DNA from 3 places in the Marinomonas epiphytica genome. Region 3 is predicted to be linked to each of the others. Evidence: riboswitches for the same ligand, from Rfam matches in the RefSeq annotation. Region 3 holds a riboswitch; each other region holds the start of a gene.
The links. Region 3 has a riboswitch for thiamine pyrophosphate ahead of thiD (bifunctional hydroxymethylpyrimidine kinase/phosphomethylpyrimidine kinase). Riboswitches for the same ligand answer to the same signal wherever they lie in the genome.
Positions count from the first base shown of each region.

Region 1 (6,958 bases), on a different contig from region 3:
GAGTTTTCAATGTATTTTAATAGGGGTTAGACATGGGTGTTATTGCAAAGCGCTCCTCAATGACTTTTTTCTCAGATGGAGAAGATCATTATAGCCATAGAGTTCGTATCGTTTTGGCTGAAAAAGCGGTGACCGTTGATATTATTGATGTAGACCCATTTAATAAACCAGCTGAATTGGCTGATGTGAATCCTTACAATGAATTGCCTGCTTTAGTTGATCGTGATTTGGTGTTGTACGAGCCAAATGTCATGATGGAGTATTTAGATGAGCGTTTCCCTCATCCTCCTTTGTTGCCTGTTTATCCGGTGGCGCGAGCTGAGAGCCGTTTATACATGTATCGCATTCAACGTGACTGGGCGGATTTAGCTGACCTTATTTTGACCAGTAAAGATAAGGAAGCGGTTGCCCAAGCTCAAAAAGAATTGCGTGAGGGTTTGATCAACGTTTCGCCAATTTTTGACGAAAAACCTTACTTCATGAGCGAAGAATTCACCATTGTAGATTGCTGCCTAGCACCTATTTTATGGCGTCTGCCAGTTCTTGGCGTTGAGATTGCTAAGGAACAAGTTCCTTCTTTGTATAAGTATATGGATCTAGTGTTTTCTCGCGAATCGTTCCAAGAAAGCTTGTCTGAAGCTGAACAGGAAATGCGCCTAGACTAATAAAGGGTTGCCTATATTAGTTAGTCAAAAGAAAGGAGCGTAAAGCTCCTTTTTGTTTTAAAAGGATCTCATATGTTAGCTAAACGATCATATTTATTAAATGCTGCCTACGCTTGGGTGTCTGATAACGATATGACACCTTATTTGTTGGTAGATGCAGAATATAAAAATACCATAGTCCCAACTGAGTTTATTCAAGATGGACAAATTGTATTGAATATTAGTATGTCTGCGGTGCGTCACCTGATAATGGATAAGGAAGCAGTGTCTTTTGAGGCCAGATTTGGTGGCAAGCCAATGCAGGTTTATGTGCCAATGGGAGCAGCATTGGCCTTATACGCTAAGGAAAATGGCGATGGCTTCGTCTTTCCAGAGGAAGAGTTTCCAGATACTCCACCCAGTGAACCAACACCACCAGAGCCGAAAAAAGGCTTTACGCTAAAAGTTGTTAAGTAATCATATTAAAGTAAGTTTGCTGCTTGATAGACTTGCTACTTTATCGCGATAAGTGAGCAAGTCTATCAATGGGTAAGGAGCTATTTATTAGTCTTCGTAGCCGAAAAGTTGGCGTTCAAGTAAGTCAACTAGGGTATGAATAACGGTGAGCTGGCACTCGTGTACTCTTGCTGTTCCTAACAAATTTACTTTGATTTCTGTGTCATCCCGAGAAGTGAGTGACGAGACGTTTTTGGCTTCAGGGCTAGTCAGTGCCACTATATTCATTTTTCGTTCATGAGCGGCTTGAATGCCCTGAATGATAGGGGAAGTATTGCCTCTGTTTGCCACTACAAATAGTATGTCGCCCGCATTCCCAATAGCAGTAATTTGTTTTGAAAACACATCATGGTAGCTGTCATTGTGTGTGACAGAAAGTAGGGTAGCACCATCTCCCGATAAGCTAATAGCGGGTAAGCCTGGTCTTTCTCTATCGAGTCGATCTAATAATAGAGTGCTGAAGTACTGAGCTAGGTGTGAGCCGGTGCTATTGCCTATGCAAACGACTTTCCCGCCCGCGGCAATGCTGTTAAAAATGACTCTTGCTGCATGTTCAATATAAGGTGGTAAGCCTTCTAGGGCTTGTTGCTTTGCTTCAAAGCTTTGAGCAAATTGGGTGTAAATCGCTTCTTGAAAATCCATAAATTACAGTATGTCTTTAAGCCAAGTTAAATGTTGTCTGTCTATTCTTGTGTCAAATAATACCGCATCAAAGCGGCAAGAGTTAGCTAACTTATTGTTTTTTTGCAGCCAAGTCATAGCACTACGATGAATTTTACGTAATTTTGATGGCGTAATGCTTTCGGCGGCACTGCCGTGGCGTAGGTCAGCACGATACCTTACCTCCACAAAGACGATGGTGTGATGATCTAAAAAAATAAGATCAATCTCACCAGACTTGCAAAAAAAGTTTCTTTCGATGAACGATAAACCTTGTTCGCCAAGATAGTCTTCTGCGAATTGCTCAGCCCTTTGGCCATCATTGGTTGCACCCGTTCTAGGAGTCTTCAGGCGTTTGAAAAAATCGCTCACTTTTCGCATTAACCAAATTTCCTTTTTGGTATGTCATCACTTGCGGACGTTTATGGAACACACCTTCGTCATCTAGGGTGATTGTGCCTGTGTTACCCACAATCCGTGTATTGGGTAATTGTTGGAACAAAGGGTAACGGTTAGCAAGCAAATAACTGTCTGCCCCAAGAGCCTGCAAACGTCTTAATATGTTGGAGCCTGCTTTGGGCGGCAGGTTGCTGTTTGATGTTGTGTTAGCAGTCAGTGCTGGAATCTCCGTAAATAAAATGCGCTCAATATCAGCGAACTTAATGTTTTTTCCCGGCTGGTTATCGTGTAACGAGCTGCTGGCTAACATGGGGATTTTGTCGGCAAAGTAAAAATCGATAAGAGGGCGAATTTGCTTGGCGTCGTCTAATCTACCCACATAAAAAACATAGTCCAGATCTTGGCGTGATCGCACAGTGCTTTCTACTTGTTCGCCTGTCCACCCTTGAATCAAACTTTTGCGCTTTAGGCTTTCATCCACTAAGAGTAGTTTTTGAATCGCATTCTGTCGTCCTAAAGGGCTATTTTCATAGGTTTGATTCGAGGTAATGGTGATCTTTTCTTTATCAGCGGCGTGTAAAAATTCATCTGCTTGTTTTAAGGCCCAGGTGTCTTCTGTGCTTAAAATGGCCGCTTTGTTTGCTCCATGCTTTTTGGCAAAAAGAATCAGTTGCTGAATGTCGTCTTCTGGCGATAGAGAAAAATGATACAAATTGGGGTTAGGGGTATTAATCTCAAGCTGGTTAAGCGCGATGACAGGGTACTCTAGTGCTAATTGGCTGAGTCTTGCGACGGCACTTTTTTGCAAGGGTCCGACAATCACATCCGGTTCTTGTTGGTAGGCAGCGACTAGGGCGTCTTCTATATTATCGTATTGTGCCGTATTAACAATGTAAACGTCTGGTCGTTGGTTTTGTTTATGGTAATAGGCTGCAAAAAAACCATCAATAATAGCTTGCGAAGCGTGTCTTAGGCGGCCAGTGGTCGGTAACATTAACACAATGCGTTGTGCTTCCATTTGCTCAATAGAGGCCATTACCTGGAAATCTTGAGGTGTATTTTGAGCGGCAGGATGGCTGGGGTTTTCTAACTGCCAGTCTTGGTAGGCTTGGAGCTGTTGCTCTAACGACCAAGCTGAGTTGCGTAGAATATCGCTAAGCGCCAGCCAGCCTTCTAAAGAGGGGAGTTGCTCTTCATAAAGTTTGGCCATTTCCATTTCAGACAAATTCTGAATGTCTTGCCATAACAACTCTTCGTTTGCCTGGCCCTCATCAAGTGGTAGGTTGAAACTTAGGTTAAGACGGGCTTTTACGGCTTCAGGCCAGCTGCCAAAGGCTTCTAGAATTTGTGCCTTAGTTAAGTCTAGGGTGTTCTGTTGGTCAGGATGACGTGCTTGGTTTAAGCTCTCAGCCTGATTAATGTAAGTCACACTGGCAATATGATTTTGTATTTTTGCGCTTGCCAGAGCCGCTAAAAGATTCGCATCGAATTCTAATGAAGAAGGGGCGATCAAGACCTTATCTTCTAGCATTTGCAGAGATTGCTGATATAACCCCGCGTCGTAGTAGTCTTGTGCAGCTTGAAAGTCACTTTCAATGGCCGCATTGGCGCTGCTGGTGTGAGGGTGGAAAATGCTGTCAGGAACCGTGTTTTCTTCGTTAGTACTGGTGTTTGCTGGTGTTTGCACCACAGTGAATGATTGTGGTGTATTTAAATCTAACGAGCCACAGGCACTAAGCAGAAAAGTACCTAGAGTTAATGGTATGATGCGTTGCGAAAATGAGATCATAAGCGGCACAATTTAATAGAACAAAGAGGCGACATGTTAGCACATAGTTCGGATGATGTTAGGGGCACACTTCACATAGTTGCGACCCCGATTGGAAATTTAGACGACTTTAGTAAAAGAGCGGAACAAACTTTACGAGATGTAGACTATATTGGTGCAGAAGATACCCGCCATACTAAGCGCTTACTGAATCATTTTGGAATCGAAGCCAAGTTATTCTCCCTCCATGACCATAACGAGAAAGACAAAGCGAATTATGTGGCCAGTTTGTTGGAAGAAGGGAAAAATGTTGCTTTGGTGTCTGACGCGGGTACGCCTTTAATTTCTGACCCAGGTTATCATATTGTGTCTAATTTACGGGAAAAAGGCTTGCGAGTATCCCCTGTACCGGGAGCGTGTGCTTTCATTGCGGCTCTATGTGCTTCAGGATTGGCGACAGACCAATTTTTCTTTGCGGGTTTTGTGCCTGCAAAATCTAAAGCCCGTTGCGACCTCTACGAGAGTTGGCAGTCTCAAGCTGGTACCGTGGTTTTCTATGAATCTACCCACCGTATCTACGATTCGATACAAGATTTAGACAAAGTATATGGTGATAGAGTGCAGGTTGTCATTGGCCGAGAAGTCACTAAAACCTTTGAGACCTTTTTGTCTGGTACGCCAAGTGAGCTGCTTACTCAATTTGATCAAGACGCCAACCAAATGCGTGGTGAGTTTGTAGTGATGCTGCAAATTGAAAAAATCGAAGCCAGTGCTGCAGAACAAGAGGCACAAAGGGTATTGGCGATACTTTTAGAAGATCTGCCGGTTAAACAAGCTGCTGCTATGGCAGCTAAATTAACCGGTGAAAAGAAAAACGCCCTATACAAAATGGCTTTAGAGATGAATCAATAACCGAAAGTTTTTCTCACTCCGATAGGTGAACAAGTTTACAGCTTGCTTTTTCTCAGTATACTAAGCGTCACTTGTCGGAGTGCCATATGGCTGAGATCGTACAAATAAGTACGGGATCCGCAGAACCTGATCGGGCTAATCCCCGCGTAGGAAACAAGAAAATCATTTTTCTTTTCTGCATTTTGTCGGTTTGTCTTCGCAAGTTGAATAGGGTGCAGCTACATACCTAATCAACTTGCTTTGAGTTAAACCTTCATTGTTAAGCAGTAAGTCGATATGAGTCTATCGAGCCTGCTTAAAGCGCATTTCAGACAAGCAATTTCCATAACAATATTAAAGGGAACTGCTTAATGTCGAATCCAACAACACCTAAAAGAATATCTAAGTCCAGTCGCGAAGCGTCACGTTTGCAAGCAAAGCAATTCATCGATAGCTTACAAGCAACGCCTTTTCCTGCTTCGGAACGCATTTATGTGCAAGGTAGTCAGGAAACCATCCGAGTTCCTATGCGGAAAATCCATCTTACCGATACCGTCGTTGGTTCGGACCCCGCCAAATTAACTTTTGAGCCAAATGAGCCTGTGTATGTCTACGACTGCTCTGGTCCATACGGTGACATAAATAACAAAATTGATGTTTATAAAGGCATTGATGCCATTAGAGCGAGTTGGATAGAGCAGCGTGATGATACTCAAGAATTAGATGCGGTTTCGTCTGAGTTTGCTCAATCTCGCTTGGCAGACAGTCGTTTAGACGAATTGCGTTTTAAAGCATTGCCAACAGTCCGAAAGGCGAAGTCTGGTCAGTGCGTAACGCAAATGCACTATGCCAAGAAGGGTATCATCACCCCAGAAATGGAATACATTGCTATTCGTGAAAACCAGAATTTAGCGGCCATTCAGAGTGAGCTGTTATTAAAACAACACCCAGGCCAGAGCTTTGGCGCCAATATTCAAGAGCAAATCACCCCCGAGTTTATTCGCGACGAAGTAGCCAAAGGTCGAGCGATTATCCCGAATAATATTAACCACCCAGAATCAGAGCCTATGATCATAGGGCGAAACTTTCTGGTTAAAGTGAATGCGAATATTGGCAACTCTGCTGTTACATCATCCATTGAAGAAGAGGTCGAAAAATTAGTGTGGTCGACTCGCTGGGGGGCCGATACCGTGATGGATTTGTCCACGGGGAAAAACATTCATGAAACCCGTGAATGGATTCTAAGAAACTCGCCTGTGCCAATTGGTACTGTCCCTATTTATCAGGCTTTAGAAAAAGTGGATGGTGTGGCGGAAGATCTAAATTGGCAGGTATTTCGAGACACACTAATAGAGCAAGCGGAGCAGGGAGTAGATTATTTTACGATTCATGCCGGTGTGTTATTACGTTTTGTACCAATGACGGCAAAACGATTGACGGGGATTGTTTCTCGTGGCGGCTCGATTATGGCTAAATGGTGTCTGGCCCATCATGAAGAAAACTTTTTATATACCCGCTTTAGAGAAATTTGTGAGATTTGTGCAGCCTACGACGTGTCGCTGTCGTTAGGAGATGGTTTGCGTCCTGGCTCCATTATGGACGCCAACGATGAAGCTCAAATGTCAGAACTGCGTACATTAGGTGAGCTGACAAAGGTGGCTTGGGAATACGATGTGCAAGTCATGATTGAAGGGCCAGGCCATGTTCCTATGCAACTTATTGAAGAAAACATGCATGAGCAATTAGAGCATTGTCATGAAGCACCTTTCTACACCTTAGGGCCCTTAACGCAAGATATTGCGCCAGGCTATGACCATATTACCTCAGGTATAGGCGCCGCCCAAATAGGTTGGTATGGGTGTGCTATGTTGTGTTATGTGACCCCCAAAGAACATTTAGGTTTGCCTAATAAAGAAGATGTAAAGCAGGGCTTAATTACCTATAAAATTGCGGCTCATGCCGCTGATTTGGCGAAAGGTCACCCCGGCGCTCAAATTCGTGATAACGCTTTATCCAAAGCACGTTTTGAGTTCCGTTGGGAGGACCAATTTAACCTCGCGCTAGACCCTGAAACAGCACG
Region 1 is NZ_BAAGVX010000002.1:176,012-182,969, reverse strand. It holds gene ACYVGZ_RS01355 (glutathione S-transferase N-terminal domain-containing protein) at 33-665, shown strand; gene ACYVGZ_RS01350 (ClpXP protease specificity-enhancing factor) at 738-1,121, shown strand; gene ACYVGZ_RS01345 (SIS domain-containing protein) at 1,209-1,802, opposite strand; gene ACYVGZ_RS01340 (YraN family protein) at 1,806-2,201, opposite strand; gene ACYVGZ_RS01335 (penicillin-binding protein activator) at 2,158-4,008, opposite strand; gene rsmI (16S rRNA (cytidine(1402)-2'-O)-methyltransferase) at 4,042-4,899, shown strand; TPP riboswitch at 4,965-5,069, shown strand; gene thiC (phosphomethylpyrimidine synthase ThiC) at 5,250-6,958, shown strand, end outside.
Region 1: linked by a shared signal. The riboswitch ahead of thiC (phosphomethylpyrimidine synthase ThiC) and the one ahead of thiD (bifunctional hydroxymethylpyrimidine kinase/phosphomethylpyrimidine kinase) in region 3 are both predicted to bind thiamine pyrophosphate.

Region 2 (6,958 bases), on a different contig from region 3:
ACTCAAACCTGAGTGCTTGATATATGGCCACTTCTAAAGTGCTGGATTTGGGCCCACCCCCTAAAGATAAGACCACAGCAAAGCTAGAAAAACACAACATAAAGGTTAAAACAAAGGTCCCTGGCAAGACTTTTTTTAGGTAATGCCATTCAATTAACCGAAAAGATTGCCAACGATTAAACCCCAACTGAGACGCCTGACGCCACTGACCAACAGGAACCAAGCCATATCCTTGTAGCAACAATCTGGCCGCCAAAGGCATGTTTAAAAACACATGCGCCAGCAAAATTCCAAATAGGCCATAAAGAGGCACTTCGATCCCCAATAACTGATTAAGCCAGCCTGTCCGACCATACACGACCACTAAACCAAGAATGGCCACTATAGTCGGAACCACCATGGAAATAGCAAACAACTGTAATAGCCAAGCTTTTCCCCAAATTTGTCTGTGAGCGAGACAAGACACAACAGGAATAGCCACGAGAATACTGATCACACTGCTTAATAAGGCCTGCCAAAGTGAAAAGCGAATAACGCGCCATAAATAAGGCTCAGACAGGTATTCTAGCCACTGGCTAAATTCCGAGTAACGCAAAAGGGCAGCCAAACTGGCTGCCCCAACAATCACAAAACACAGCACTCCAAGGCTGGCTGGCAAGAGATGCCACCGAGCCTTGAAGGAACTCAATGCGCAATTAACGTGTCGTTGCATCGAGCCACTCGTTCACCCACGCTTTACGCTTTTTCGCCACTTGCTCTTGAGGAAGCAAAACTTGCTTGTCCACGGCTAGTGCCGGTGCAAATACTGCTGGCAATGGCTCTTTTGGAGAGACCACTGGAAGCATCCAGTTACCTGTTGGTATTTCAGACTGGAAACCTGGGCTCAAGATGAACGCCATAAATTGCTTAGCCAGCTCAGGCTGTTTAGAGCTCTTTAGCATAGCGGCCACTTCCACCTGTGGATAATAGCCTTCTGAAGCTGGCGCTGCCTTGTACTTAGTTTCCCCTTCGGCAACAACATGATAAGCAGGCGATGTGGTATAACTTAGAACAACATCAGCCTCACCTTTTAAGAACAGACTGTAGCCTTCATACCACCCTTTGGTCACAGTAACTGTATGAGAAGCGAGTTTTTCCCAGGCTTGGGGTGCCTGATCACCATAAACCGCCTTCATCCATAGCAACAAGCCTAAGCCGGGGGTACTGGTTCTTGGATCTTGGTAAATCACTTTTAGCTCTTGATTCTCAACCACTTCTTGCAAACTTGTTGGTGGCTCAGCTAAGGTTTCAGAATTATAAATAAACGCGAAATGTCCGTGGTCGAAAGGCACAAACTCCTCATCTGACCAACCACCAGCAAGCGTTACCGCCGACGTATCTACGGCATGCTTTGCTAACAAACCGCTTTGGGAAGCGGTCTGCATAAGGTTCAGGTCTAAGCCTAATAGAACATCCGCTTCACTGCTTTTACCTTCTAACTGCACACGGGACAAAATACCCACAGAAGAATCTAAGGCAATAAAGTTCACCTCGCAGTCACACTCAGCCTCAAAATTGGCTTTAATTTTTGGACCAGGCCCCCAGTCAGCCGCAAAAGAGTCATAAGTGTAAACATTTAAGGTATTGGCTACTAAGTTAGCACTGGCAAGGGCAGCTACAATGGCCACAATAGAGTTTTTCAAAGAAGGTATCACGGTGTCGCTCCTATATATAAAAAAGCGGCGCTCGGGAAAGACACAAGGTAGTTAACCAACTTGTCATCTCGATTCCTACGCCAGCACAATCTGGATCAGGTTCAATGGGTTAGCCGATAACGACCTCTCAGCGTTAGAAGAAAACTAGTTTTCTTCAAAGCACCCCATGAGATAGTGAAACGCTATTGTAAAGACTCCCTTAGAGCTTGTCTATTTGCGCTAAAGTTCGCGCCACGGCCCCTTGATTTTGCCTAGCAAAATTGAAAGCGGCTTGTCCCATGGAATGAGACATTTCTGGAGACCTCGCCAAATTCAGCAACATCTCTGACAAGGATTCAGCATCCTGGCACCGTGCCGCTGCCTGCTGCTCAACAAGCTGCTCGGTGATTTCAGCGAAGTTAAAAGTGTGTTCTCCTACCAAAAGAGGCTTTTTCAGCACGGCAGCTTCAATAGGGTTATGACCGCCACGAGGAATAAAGCTCCCTGCGACCAAAGCCACATCTGATGCTTGATAGTAATGCATCAGCTCCCCCATACTATCGCCAATGAGAACGGCAAAATCAGACCAGTTCTGAGGGGGAGTTTCACTACGCCTTCCAGTGAGTGCAAATGTTTGCTGGGCCATCCCGAACACGTCAGTGAAGCGTTCGGGGTGGCGGGGTACGATTATCAAGATGGCGTCGTGAATATGCTCTCGCAAGGTTTGATGGGCTTTTAGAAAAAGCTCATCTTCCCCCTGGTGAGTACTTGCTGCTACCCAGACAAAAGAAGTACCAATCAGCTCGCGCCAGTTCGACGCAAGAACCGCTTCACTTGGCTGAAGATCAAATTTAATGCTTCCCGTCACCTCTACATGGGAGGCACCAAGCTGGCGAAAACGCGCAGCATCATCGTCGCCATGAGCCAAAATCAAATCGGGCTGAGCCATTATAGTGGCAGATAAGGAAGAAAATTTTTTATAACGCCGAAAAGATCGTTCACTCAATCTGGCATTAACCACACTAATTCGACGACCTTGCCTCTTAGCGACCGAGAGTAGGTTTGGCCACAATTCAGTCTCAACAACCCAAAGCTGTGGACAAGATAATGACTTTAATGCTCTTTTCACGCACCACATCAAGTCGACTGGTAGGTACTTATGATTAGCGTTAGGAAAGGCTTTTGCTACCTGTTCCGCGCCGGTTGGGGTAACCGTTGTGATTAACAAACTGGCACCTGGATGCGACTCTTGCCAAGCATGAATTAATGGACGTGCCGCTAAGACCTCACCGACTGAGGCACAGTGCACCCAAAGATCAACAGACAATGGCGACCATGCCCCTAGGGCTTCAGAAAAACGGTAACCCTCATATTGGCGCTGAAAACGCCGCAGTTTTAATAAAATAAACGGCGTTAACAGTAACAAGACAATTCGATACCACCACATCTTTTAGCTGCTACTTGATTCGCTAAACTGCTGACTGTGTAGCTGAGCATAAGCGCCCTGCTTTTCTAGCAGCTCATGGTGTGTACCTTGCTCAACAATTTTGCCATCTTCCACCACCGCAATAATATCGGCTTTTTCAATGGTAGACAGCCTATGAGCAATGGCGATGGTAGTGCGATTTTCCATCAAGTTTTCCAGTGCCATTTGGATAGCTCGCTCGGATTCGGTATCTAATGCTGACGTGGCTTCGTCCAGAATTAAGATGGGCGCATTTTTTAGAATGGCTCGAGCAATAGCGATGCGCTGTCGCTGCCCCCCAGATAACAAGACCCCATTCTCCCCAACCATGGTATTTAAGCCCTGGTCGAGTTTTTCAATAAAGTCCCAAGCATTAGCCGCTTTTGCCGCTGCCATCACATCTTTATCTGTGGCACTGCGCAAACTACCATAGGCGATGTTTTCACGTATTGTGCCATTAAACAAGATGACTTGCTGGTTCACCAAAGCTATGTTTTTCCTTAAATCCGCTAAACGATAGTCGTTAATGGAATGGCCATCCAACAAGATTTGCTCACCCTCAACATCGTAAAAGCGCGGAATCAAGTTAGCCATGGTAGATTTACCGCTACCAGAGCGCCCCACCAAAGCCAATGTTTGACCAGCAGGTAGGCTAAGCTGAATGTTATCCAAGGCTTTTTTCTCGGCTCCGGGGTACTGAAAATTCAGCCCTTGCCATGCCAAAGCGCCTTTTAAGCGGCCTGCATGTTTCTTGCCTTTATCTTGCTCTTCTTGCATATCTAAGAAAGCAAAAATGCTGTAGGCTGCCGCAATCCCTTTTTGCAGAATACTATTTACTTCCGTTAATTGGCGCATTGGCTTACTTAACATTCCTGCTGCACCGATAAAAGCCACAAAATCACCGGCAGACATAGCTGCACTTATATTTGGGTCCAGTGCCAACCAAATTAGAGCGGCCAATGCCATAGCAACAATAAACTGCACAATGGGGACATTAAGGGCCCTTGTCATCTCCATCTTTAACTGGGAGCGACGATTTTCTTCTGAGGCTTGAGCAAATCGCTTTTTCTCGTAATCACTACCGCCAAAGATTTTGACCACTTCATGGCCTTTAATAGCTTCAGAAGCAACATCAGTCACTCCACCCATGGCATTTTGAATACGGGTACTAAGTTTTAAAAAGCGCTTTGAAGCATAGGAAACCACTGCTCCGATTAAAGGAATGATCACCAAAAAAAGTAAAGACAAACGCCAGTTGGTATACAGCATGTAGCCCATCAAACCAATAACCGTGAAACCTTCTCGGAGTAACACTCGTACCGCCTGAGTGACAGAACCTATAACCTGTTCAGTATCATAAGTAAGCTTTGCTAAGAGACGCCCGGAAGGCATAGAGTGAAAATACTCAGAAGGCAGGGTCACCAACTTATTAAACATACTGGTACGAAGATCGAACACCACTTGGTTGGCAACCTTTGCCATAAAGTAAGAACCTAAAAAAGTACCTACCCCCCGAATAATAAAGATCCCTAAGATGGCTCCAGGAATCACTAGTCGACTTTCTGAAATTTGGTTGTTCGACACAACATCGACTATGTGTTTCAGCAATGCTGCTAACGCTGGCTCCATTACAGAATACATAATGTAGCCAATGATACTCAGCACCACATAAAACCACGAGGGTTTTAAATAGCCTAATAAACGCCAATAAACCTTAGCACTGGACTGTTTACTGACATCTTGACTGGAATCTTCAGACTGCTCATTCTGCATTTATAGGTTTGCCTTTTCTATAATGGAAGTTGTGGAAAAACCATCCACAAAGGTTAACACTTTCACTTCCCCCCCAGTTTGTAAAACATGGTCTGCACCGACAATACTGTCGATGGTGTAGTCACCACCTTTCACAAGTACATCAGGGGATAAGGCTTCTATAATTTCTTTGGGGGTGTCTTCGTCGAACCAAGTCACCCAATCAATCGCTCCCACACCTTCTAACACGGCCATACGGTGAGCAAGATCGTTGATCGGACGCTTATCGCCTTTTAACCGTTTCACCGAGGCATCGGTATTGACTGCCACAATTAGTCGATCACCCAACGCTTTTGCTTGCTTCATATAGGCAATGTGTCCAGGATGTAGAATATCAAAGCAGCCATTTGTAAAGACCACTTTCTTGCCATCCATTTGCGCAAGTTTAATTTGCTCTAATATATCCTGAGGGGATAGTACACCAAAGTTCGCAGTTCGATTACGCTGAAACATAATGGCTTCAAGCTGGTCGGCATCAATAGAAGCCGTTCCAAGTTTACCAACCACATAGCCTGCCGCTTGGTTGGCATATTCAACCGCATCGTTAAAACGCTTACTGGTCACGTATACAGCCGTCAATACGGCCACAACCGTGTCTCCTGCGCCGGTAACGTCAAATACTTCTTTGGCGGCTGTCGCTAATGAAAAAGGAGCTTTGCCATCTTCAAATAAAATGAGCCCATCTTCACCACGCGTCACTAAAAGCGCCTGCCACTGGTGTTGCTCGCGTAGTTGGCGAGCTTTTTCTTCCAACTCTTCTAAAGAAGAGCAAACACCTACTATGTTCTCAAACTCAAGCAAGTTAGGTTTGACGAGTGTGGCCCCTTGATAAATAGAGAAATCGTCTCCTTTAGGGTCGATCAAACTTGGCACCTGAGCACGATTCGATGCTTGAATTAAGCCTTGTACGTCAGCCAAACAACCTTTTGCATAATCGGAATAAATTACGGCATCAACCTCTTTTAGGCAGGCTTCGACTTGTTTAGCCACTGCTTCATTTTGAGAAAGACTATCAATGCGTTCTTCAAAATCGAGCCGAATTAATTGCTGATGACGACTCATCACCCTCAATTTTGTAATGGTAGGCAAATCAGGAGAGCGCACAAATTGACAAGTAACGCCCTCTTTTTCTAAGCAAGCTTGCAACACATTGGCGTTTTCATCATCTCCTACAACGCCCACCAGCGTGACGGTGACACCTAATTTTGCTAGTCCCAAGGCTACATTTGCCGCGCCACCTGGGCGATCCTCAATATCAGATACTTTAACCACTTGCACAGGCGCTTCAGGTGAAATGCGCGAGGTACCACCATGCCAGTAACGATCCAACATCACATCCCCAACAACCAGAATGTGTTTATCCTTAAAATTCAAATAGGAAGAGTTCATATAAGCAACATAATAATCGATTTTTGAGAGCGACCATCTTATCATACTCAATCTATAAGTTGGACATTCTAAGATCACAGCAAATAAGGCAATTTAGACTATGCTAAACAACTCACTTGCGACCTGCCGAGAGTTTCTTTTCGATCAACTATTAGAAAACTGGCAGAATAATGGACTCGATCAAGAGAAAGGGTTTAGTTACGAGAGCCTCAAGCACGATTGGAGCCGCAATAAGGTGGGCCGTGTGCGTCTACTCACTCAGTGCCGTCAACTTTACACCTTTAGCCATGCCTTAAGCCTCAAACCTAACGCAGAATGGCAGGCTCGGCTCACACCGTTATTCGATTTCATTATTGAGTATTACCTAGTAGATGGCCGCTGGATATTTTCTTTAGACGATGAATTGAATGTTTTAGAAACTAAAACCGATGCTTATGCTCTAGCCTTTATCCTGCTGTCTTTTAGTCATTATTACCAAGTAAGCAATGATCAACGGGCTATTAGCCTAATGAAAGACACACACCACTTCCTTGTGGAAAAGATGTCAGCCCCGAGCGGTGGTTTTTACGAAGCATACCCAGTCGATACTCAGCAAGTTCGTAGACAAAACCCTCATATG
Region 2 is NZ_BAAGVX010000026.1:262,106-269,063, reverse strand. It holds gene thiP (thiamine/thiamine pyrophosphate ABC transporter permease) at 1-658, opposite strand, end outside; gene thiB (thiamine ABC transporter substrate binding subunit) at 696-1,694, opposite strand; TPP riboswitch at 1,749-1,871, opposite strand; gene ACYVGZ_RS06325 (3-deoxy-D-manno-octulosonic acid transferase) at 1,894-3,120, opposite strand; gene msbA (lipid A export permease/ATP-binding protein MsbA) at 3,124-4,911, opposite strand; gene hldE (bifunctional D-glycero-beta-D-manno-heptose-7-phosphate kinase/D-glycero-beta-D-manno-heptose 1-phosphate adenylyltransferase HldE) at 4,912-6,339, opposite strand; gene ACYVGZ_RS06310 (AGE family epimerase/isomerase) at 6,440-6,958, shown strand, end outside.
Region 2: linked by a shared signal. The riboswitch ahead of thiB (thiamine ABC transporter substrate binding subunit) and the one ahead of thiD (bifunctional hydroxymethylpyrimidine kinase/phosphomethylpyrimidine kinase) in region 3 are both predicted to bind thiamine pyrophosphate.

Region 3 (6,958 bases):
AAACCGAGATACCAATTGTCTTACCGCGCAAATCAGCAATGCTGTTAATTTTGCCATTATCCAACACGGTTAGAGTATTCAGCGGTGTAGCAATCAGTGTTGCCGCACGAATCAACGGTAAACCTGCTGCGACGTCCATAATCAAATTAGGTTGGTAGGAAACAGCCAAATCCACTTTGCCAGCAGCCACTAGTTTAGCAGGCGTACTTGGGTCAGATGGCTCTTGTATCACCAGATCGATACCTTGTTCAGCAAAATAACCTTGTTGCTGAGCTATAATAATGGGTCCATGGTTAGGGTTAACGAACCAATCTAGCATCAGAGTCATTTCGTTCTCTTGTGCTTGTATATTGGCACTCATCAAGCCCATGACGGTAACCAGCGCAGCATACCATTTAGTGATCTTCATTGTGTTTCCTTTAGTTTAAGACTCCCAAGTGAGTCGTTTTTTGATGATAAAATCTGTTAAGAAGTACAAGCCAACCGTTATGCAGGAGAGCACAGTGAGTGCTGCAAACATTAAGTCAATTTGCATACGCGCATTCGCTTGTAACATCAGATAGCCTAAGCCTTCACTAGACCCAACCCATTCCCCAACCACAGCGCCAATAGGAGCAACCACAACTGCTACTCGTAACCCCGACGCTAAAGCAGGTAAGGCTTGCATAAGCCGAACATGCCTAAGCTCTTGCCAGCGAGTCGCTCCTAATGTTCGAGCTAAGTCAAGATAACCTTGTGGGGTTTGACGTAAGCCATCGAAGAAACAAGTCGTAATGGGGAAGAAAATAATAATGGCCGCCATGACCACTTTTGATGCCATACCATAACCCAGCCACAGCATAAAAATCGGAGCCAAGGCGAACACCGGAATCGCTTGACTGGCAATCAGCAAAGGCAACAGCCAACGCCTTAAAGGTGCAAATAGTGCCATTTGCAAAGCAAAGAGAACCCCAAAGACAAGGCCAAGCAACAACCCCAATAGAATCTCTTGTAGGGTAACTAGCGTATGCTTGAACAATATATGTACATCATTCATTAAGACATTCAAGACCCGTAAGGGGGACGGCAAAATGTAATTGGGCAATCCAAAAACACTCACTATGCTGTGCCAAGCAAGAGCAAAAACCACCAAAGTACAGGCTAGGCGAACAAGCTTTGAGTCGAGACATTTCTTTAGCTTGTTGACACTCAACCATGAACCAGAAGGAGACTGAACACTCATGGGTACCCCCCTTCAAGGTCGTCTTGCAGTACCGACAAAATATGCTCATAACAAAGAGCCGTTGTGGCATCCTGTGTTCGCGGGGGGGGACTAATAGGCACCTCAACCTTACGAGCACAACTGGGATTGCCAGATAAAATGTAAACTGTATCGGCAAGGCGTACCGCTTCTTGTGGGTCATGAGTAATCAGGACGACAGCTTTATGCTTGAGCATCTGATGAGCCAAAGATTGTAAGTGGTGGCGGGTAATGGCATCTAACGCCGAAAAAGGCTCATCCATTAAAATAATTGGCTTATCTTGCAGCAAGGTTCTAGCAAGAGCAGCACGTTGCCGCATTCCGCCAGACAACTGTTGAGGATAATAGCTTGCGTATTGTGCTAGTCCGACGGCTTTTAGTACCTCTCGTGCGGGTTCAGAAAAGGCTTTCGTTTTGGACTGTTTACCCCCTTTAAAACGCTCTGCTATGCACACATTCTCCATGACGGTTAGCCAAGGATAGAGTAAATCTTGCTGAGCCATATAAGCAATTTTACCAGAGAAATATTCAGCAAAGGCGTGCTTATTTGGCTGTCCGCGAACCGTCACTTGGGTATTCAGTAAACCCGCCAAGTAACGCAACAAACTACTTTTACCACAACCACTACGCCCAAGAATGCAGGTCCAGCCATGCTGTTTTATGGTCATGGATAAGCCATCGATAACGGGACGCTCAGTGCCGTTATAAAGCAAACTAAATTGCTCTAACTGAAAGTCCACGCTTGCGAGTTCTTGTTTAAGAGAGGTCATACTGATGGCCAGCATAGAAATGATGTACAGGCCCGTGCCCCTGCCCAACAGATAATCGATCAGCGTGTTGCAAAGCGTTAGAAATGTAACCTTTTGCGGCCTGAACTGAACCTGCTAGCGAGTGACCTTGGGCTAAGAAAGAAGCAATAGCCGCAGATAAAGTGCAGCCTGTTCCGTGCGTATTCTTAGTAGACACCCTTGGTGCGCTAAAGGTTTGCACCTTATCAGCCAATATTAAAAAGTCGCTACTCAGTGGCTCTTGGTCAAAGTGTCCTCCTTTCAACAGCACGGCTTTGGCGGGCAATAAACGCAACTGTTCTTGTAATAAGACCAATTCAGAAGCACTTTTTGGCATAACCTCTCCCACTAAAGCCACCGCTTCGGGTAAGTTAGGGGTGATTAGATCAGCAAGGTGAAAGAGTTCATTTTTTAAGGTCTGGATGGCCGTCTCGGGAAGCAATAAATCTCCGCTAGTAGCCACCATAACAGGGTCTATTACCACAAAGGGAGGCTGATATTGACACAATTTTTTCGCTACCAGACGGATAATTTCTGGGTCAGCTAACATGCCAATTTTGACTGCAGCAATATTGAGATCACTGAACACAGCATCTAATTGCTGCTCCACAAACTCAAGTGGAATAGCAAAAATGCCTGATACGCCTAAGGTATTTTGAGCCGTGACAGCGGTAATCACAGAGCAGGCATAACCACCTGTTGCACTAATCGCTTTAATATCTGCTTGAATACCAGCACCACCACCACTGTCAGAACCGGCAATGGTTAGCACAATAGGGCAAGAAGGTTGAGAGGTTGGTGACGCCAAGTTTGACATAGTAGCTCCATAGCGAGCGTAAAAAACTACATCAATTCGCGCGATGCGAAACCTTGGGTGTATAAAGCTACAAACAAGAAGAATAGTTCCCTACGCCAGTGTTAACTGAATCAGGTTCAACGGGTCTGCAACTTTGTGCACTCTCAGCCAATATTAGGCCCCCCGACTATATGCCAACATAGTAGCAAGTCTTGCTTAAAGATCAACTGCTTATAAAATGAAAAAGCCGCCTTTGTTGCTTCAACAAAGGCGGCTTTAGTATGTTTTTAACGCTAGCGGTACAAACGCGCCTCAAGTAAACGAGTTTGTTTCAGCCCAGCAAGCCCTTTTGCGCCAGCAAGTACAGCCAGATCTAAAACGGGCTCAATTAGCACCACGCTTAGGTAGGCTAAACCAAAACTGGCCACTGCCGTTAGGTTTTCCGCTGAGAAGCCTTGACCATAAAACGCCCAAAATGCCACCCAAGCGATAATGCCACCTTGGTAAGTTAGCGACAGTTTTAGAGCCTGTTGGTAAGATAAATCTACATAGGCTGTGTGCGCAGGAATAATGCGGCGGGCAACTATTCCCATTGCGAATAAAGGTAACAGCAAGGTGGTGACGTTCATGCCGTACTGAGGCAGATCAAAAGGCGCGAACAGAATGCCTTGTAATAAAAGTCCCATCAGCAAGCCAATTGATGCAGCCCCTGCGCCAAACAGTAAAAACAAGGTGGATCCTAAGATGAAGTGGACTTCTGACACCCCCACCCCATGATGTGGCATCACTTCAAAGAAGAAAAATACCAGTAAACTGGTGAGCACACTTCGCCCAACAAGCGAGCCTAAGCCTGACTCTTTAATGGTTTCCACACTTGCTTTGGCAGCAAGTCCAAAGCCTGCTACAGCGGTAGCGTAACTTAAAATAATCTTGGCGCCGTCTACGACACCGGGTTCAATATGCATAATAATTTCCCTAATGAGCCTCACACCACCCGTATGAGTCTAATTAACCAATATAAGCAAGCTTATATTATCTAATATGAAGGCCGGTCTCCGGGCTGATTTACACTTAGGTAAACTTACCGTTGCGGGGGCAGCATAGGTTTTGTTTGCACATACCTATTTCCCAGTTTCACCAGTTACTACTGACACCTTCATAGCCTGTGTTCAGAGCGTCTACTCTGAACCTCGAGAATACGTTCAGATACGACTGAACGCAATCTCAAAAATATCAATTACGCATGGTTTATAGTCACTTTGGCTAACAAGCCGCTACGACTTGTTGATGCAAAAAGAGCACATCATCGCCACTCAATTGATGTAAATCTTGCCCGCTCTTTATTAAAGTGGTGATTTCATAAAGTGAATGTACTTGGCTGTTAAATAAGACCACAACAAGCTCATCTCCTGGGGCCAATGCATGCTGCTCTCCATAGTCCGTATAACGAGCCGCACCAACCGACAACAAAATTTCCTGAGGGTAATTTGCCTGGGCCAAAAGCGCGGTAAAGTCATGCAGAACCCCTTGCTCTGTTTGCTCCATCATCTGTGATACAGACCAGGCTAACAAGTCTTCATAGAAGACACTGTAGTCGGCAATAGACACACTCTCAGTGCAGGCAAGCCACTGCTTATTGCGACAATGGAAACCACACAGCTGATAATGCGCTAAGCTATTAGCACGGTCGAATGAGGGCAGTTCAAGGTCCTTTACTGCCAAGCCTTTACTGGCTGGGCCCCAATTCTTTTTCTGGGCAAGCTTATCAACAATGGCATTACGATAAGAGGCATCATTTACCAGAGTCATCGCATAGGGGTGCATGACAATCAAACGCTGTTGCTGGTCATATCGTAGAGTGGCTTTTAATGCCAATTCTGGCTCCATTTGCACCTTGGGCTGTGCCTCTTGTGTCAACTGAGGTAACACAAGATGCGTACTGGAATAAGGGTTAACGGCCAAATAGGCGTCTTTCGCTTGCGGTACATAAAATGGAAAAATCGCTTGTGGGCCCTCTCCTGAAGGACTAGCAAAAGCTTGAATTTCTCCCGTTTGCTCCAAATGACCCGCTGAGTTTCCACCAATACCTAAACCAAACATGGGCTCATCAAGTTGTTTTTGCTTTAATTTCATGCGTTTAATCATGCTTACAAAGCAGTCTAGCGCCATCGCGACATCGGCTGTTTCAACCTTCTCTTTCGGGTTGTGGCTGATGCCCTTCTCACACCTTACAAACAACATTCCGATGTCTGCAATATTAGCAATCACCATGGCATCATGCCCTGCCCCACTCGATAACGATAAAGCGGCCTTGGCTGTGTGTTGCTCCACCACCTTAGACCAATCCTGCTGCAAAGCCCCATTACAAGGGACGGCTTTCGCTTGATAAAGCGTTTCTGCTTGAAACCCCATGTTACGCTGCCCTGCGATGTTTTCTAACTCTACTAACATGTCATCACAGGCTTGTTCTAAGCGATCTTGGTCTTGGCTGCGAATATCTATTGTAAAGGCCACTTGACCAGGAATAACGTTCACAGCCCCAGGACCAACCTGACACTTCCCAACTGTTGCGACAATCGACCGAGATTGAGCATGCTGCTCAATGGCCAACATCATTTGTGCTGCACACATTAGGGCATCTTGTCTTAATGCCATTGGTACCGTGCCCGCATGGCCAGCCATGCCAGTCAAACTCACTTGATAGCGCTTAGCTCCGGCGATGCCAGTAACCACGCCGACAGCTAGATCTTTGCTTTCTAACACTGGCCCTTGCTCTATATGGACTTCTAGATACGCAAGCAGATCTTTTGCTAACCGATGATCCTTACCGGCTTTGTCAGGATCTAAACCAAACTCTTGCATGGCTTGGGCCATGGTAATACCTTGGCTGTCTTGAACCGACAACCAGTTAGGATCAAAGTCTCCAGACACGGCACTCGATCCAATTAACGTGGTGTTAAAACGAGTACCCTCTTCATCGGCAAAAGCGACCACATCAATATGAAAAGGAAAGTCTTCATTTTTTAATTCTGCTAATGCTTGAATGGCTAACAATACTCCCAAGGTGCCATCGTATTTGCCTGCATTCACCACGGTATCACTGTGGGAGCCTAACAATAGACTGGGCATAGAAGGGGACTTAGCCACCTTACGCCCCCATTGATTACCCACACTGTCTTGCCATACTTCCAGCCCTGCTTGTTTCATCCAGACAGCAATTTGTTGATGAGCGGCCTTGTGCTCTGGAGTAAGATAAGCACGGCTCACGCCGTAATCTATATCAGAAAAGGTCGCCAGCACTTCTGCTTGCGCCATAATTTGCATTGCGCTTTTGTGACTTATCATAGGGTGACTTGTCATATTGAATGGCTCCTTATTTTGCATAAAAAGCCATCGCCGCAGGCACTGCCTGTCCTACTGAAATAGGTGCTTTATGTTTAAGTAAAATCGCTTCTAGAGCTGCTAAGGTGGTTAATACACATTCTTGTCGAGCGTTATAGCCCATTGTACCAATGCGCCAAACTAGGCCATGCAAAGGCCCAAATGACGTCCCTATTTCAATACCAAAGGCATTCAATAACTCACCACGCACCTGGTCTCCGTTCACACCCTCAGGAATGTAAATTCCCACCACGTTATTCATTTTATAGGCTTGGTCTCCGTATAGAGTTAACCCCATGGCCTCTAAGCCTGCGGCCATCGCATCTCCTGCCTGTTTATGACGAGCAATGGTTTCTTCTATACCTTCTTCCAAGAATATACGGGCACACTCGCGGGCAGCATAGAGCATGCTAGTGGCTTCGGTATGGTGGTTAAGTCGCTCTTCTCCCCAATAATCCATGATCATGGCTAGATCAAAATAATTTGAGCGAATCATGGGTTCTTCACCCGAAGTATGATGGGCTGATTTAATACCCGCCTCGATGTGTTTACGACGATTAATCAGTGCCACGGCTTTTTCGCTGAGGGTAATTGGCGAGCTGCCGGATGGTCCACCTAAACATTTTTGTAAGCCGGCTGAAACAGCATCTAGTTGCCATTCATCTACTTGCAGTCGATTGCCCGCAATCGATGCGGTAGCATCACAATAAAATAACACCCCTAAACGCTGACAAACTTCGCCAATGTCCGCTA
Region 3 is NZ_BAAGVX010000033.1:175,186-182,143, forward strand. It holds gene ACYVGZ_RS11115 (ABC transporter substrate-binding protein) at 1-409, opposite strand, end outside; gene ACYVGZ_RS11120 (ABC transporter permease) at 425-1,222, opposite strand; gene ACYVGZ_RS11125 (ABC transporter ATP-binding protein) at 1,219-2,010, opposite strand; gene thiD (bifunctional hydroxymethylpyrimidine kinase/phosphomethylpyrimidine kinase) at 1,997-2,845, opposite strand; TPP riboswitch at 2,916-3,020, opposite strand; gene ACYVGZ_RS11135 (energy-coupling factor ABC transporter permease) at 3,118-3,789, opposite strand; cobalamin riboswitch at 3,854-3,997, opposite strand; gene ACYVGZ_RS11140 (allantoate amidohydrolase) at 4,088-6,184, opposite strand; gene ACYVGZ_RS11145 (pyridoxal-phosphate-dependent aminotransferase family protein) at 6,198-6,958, opposite strand, start outside.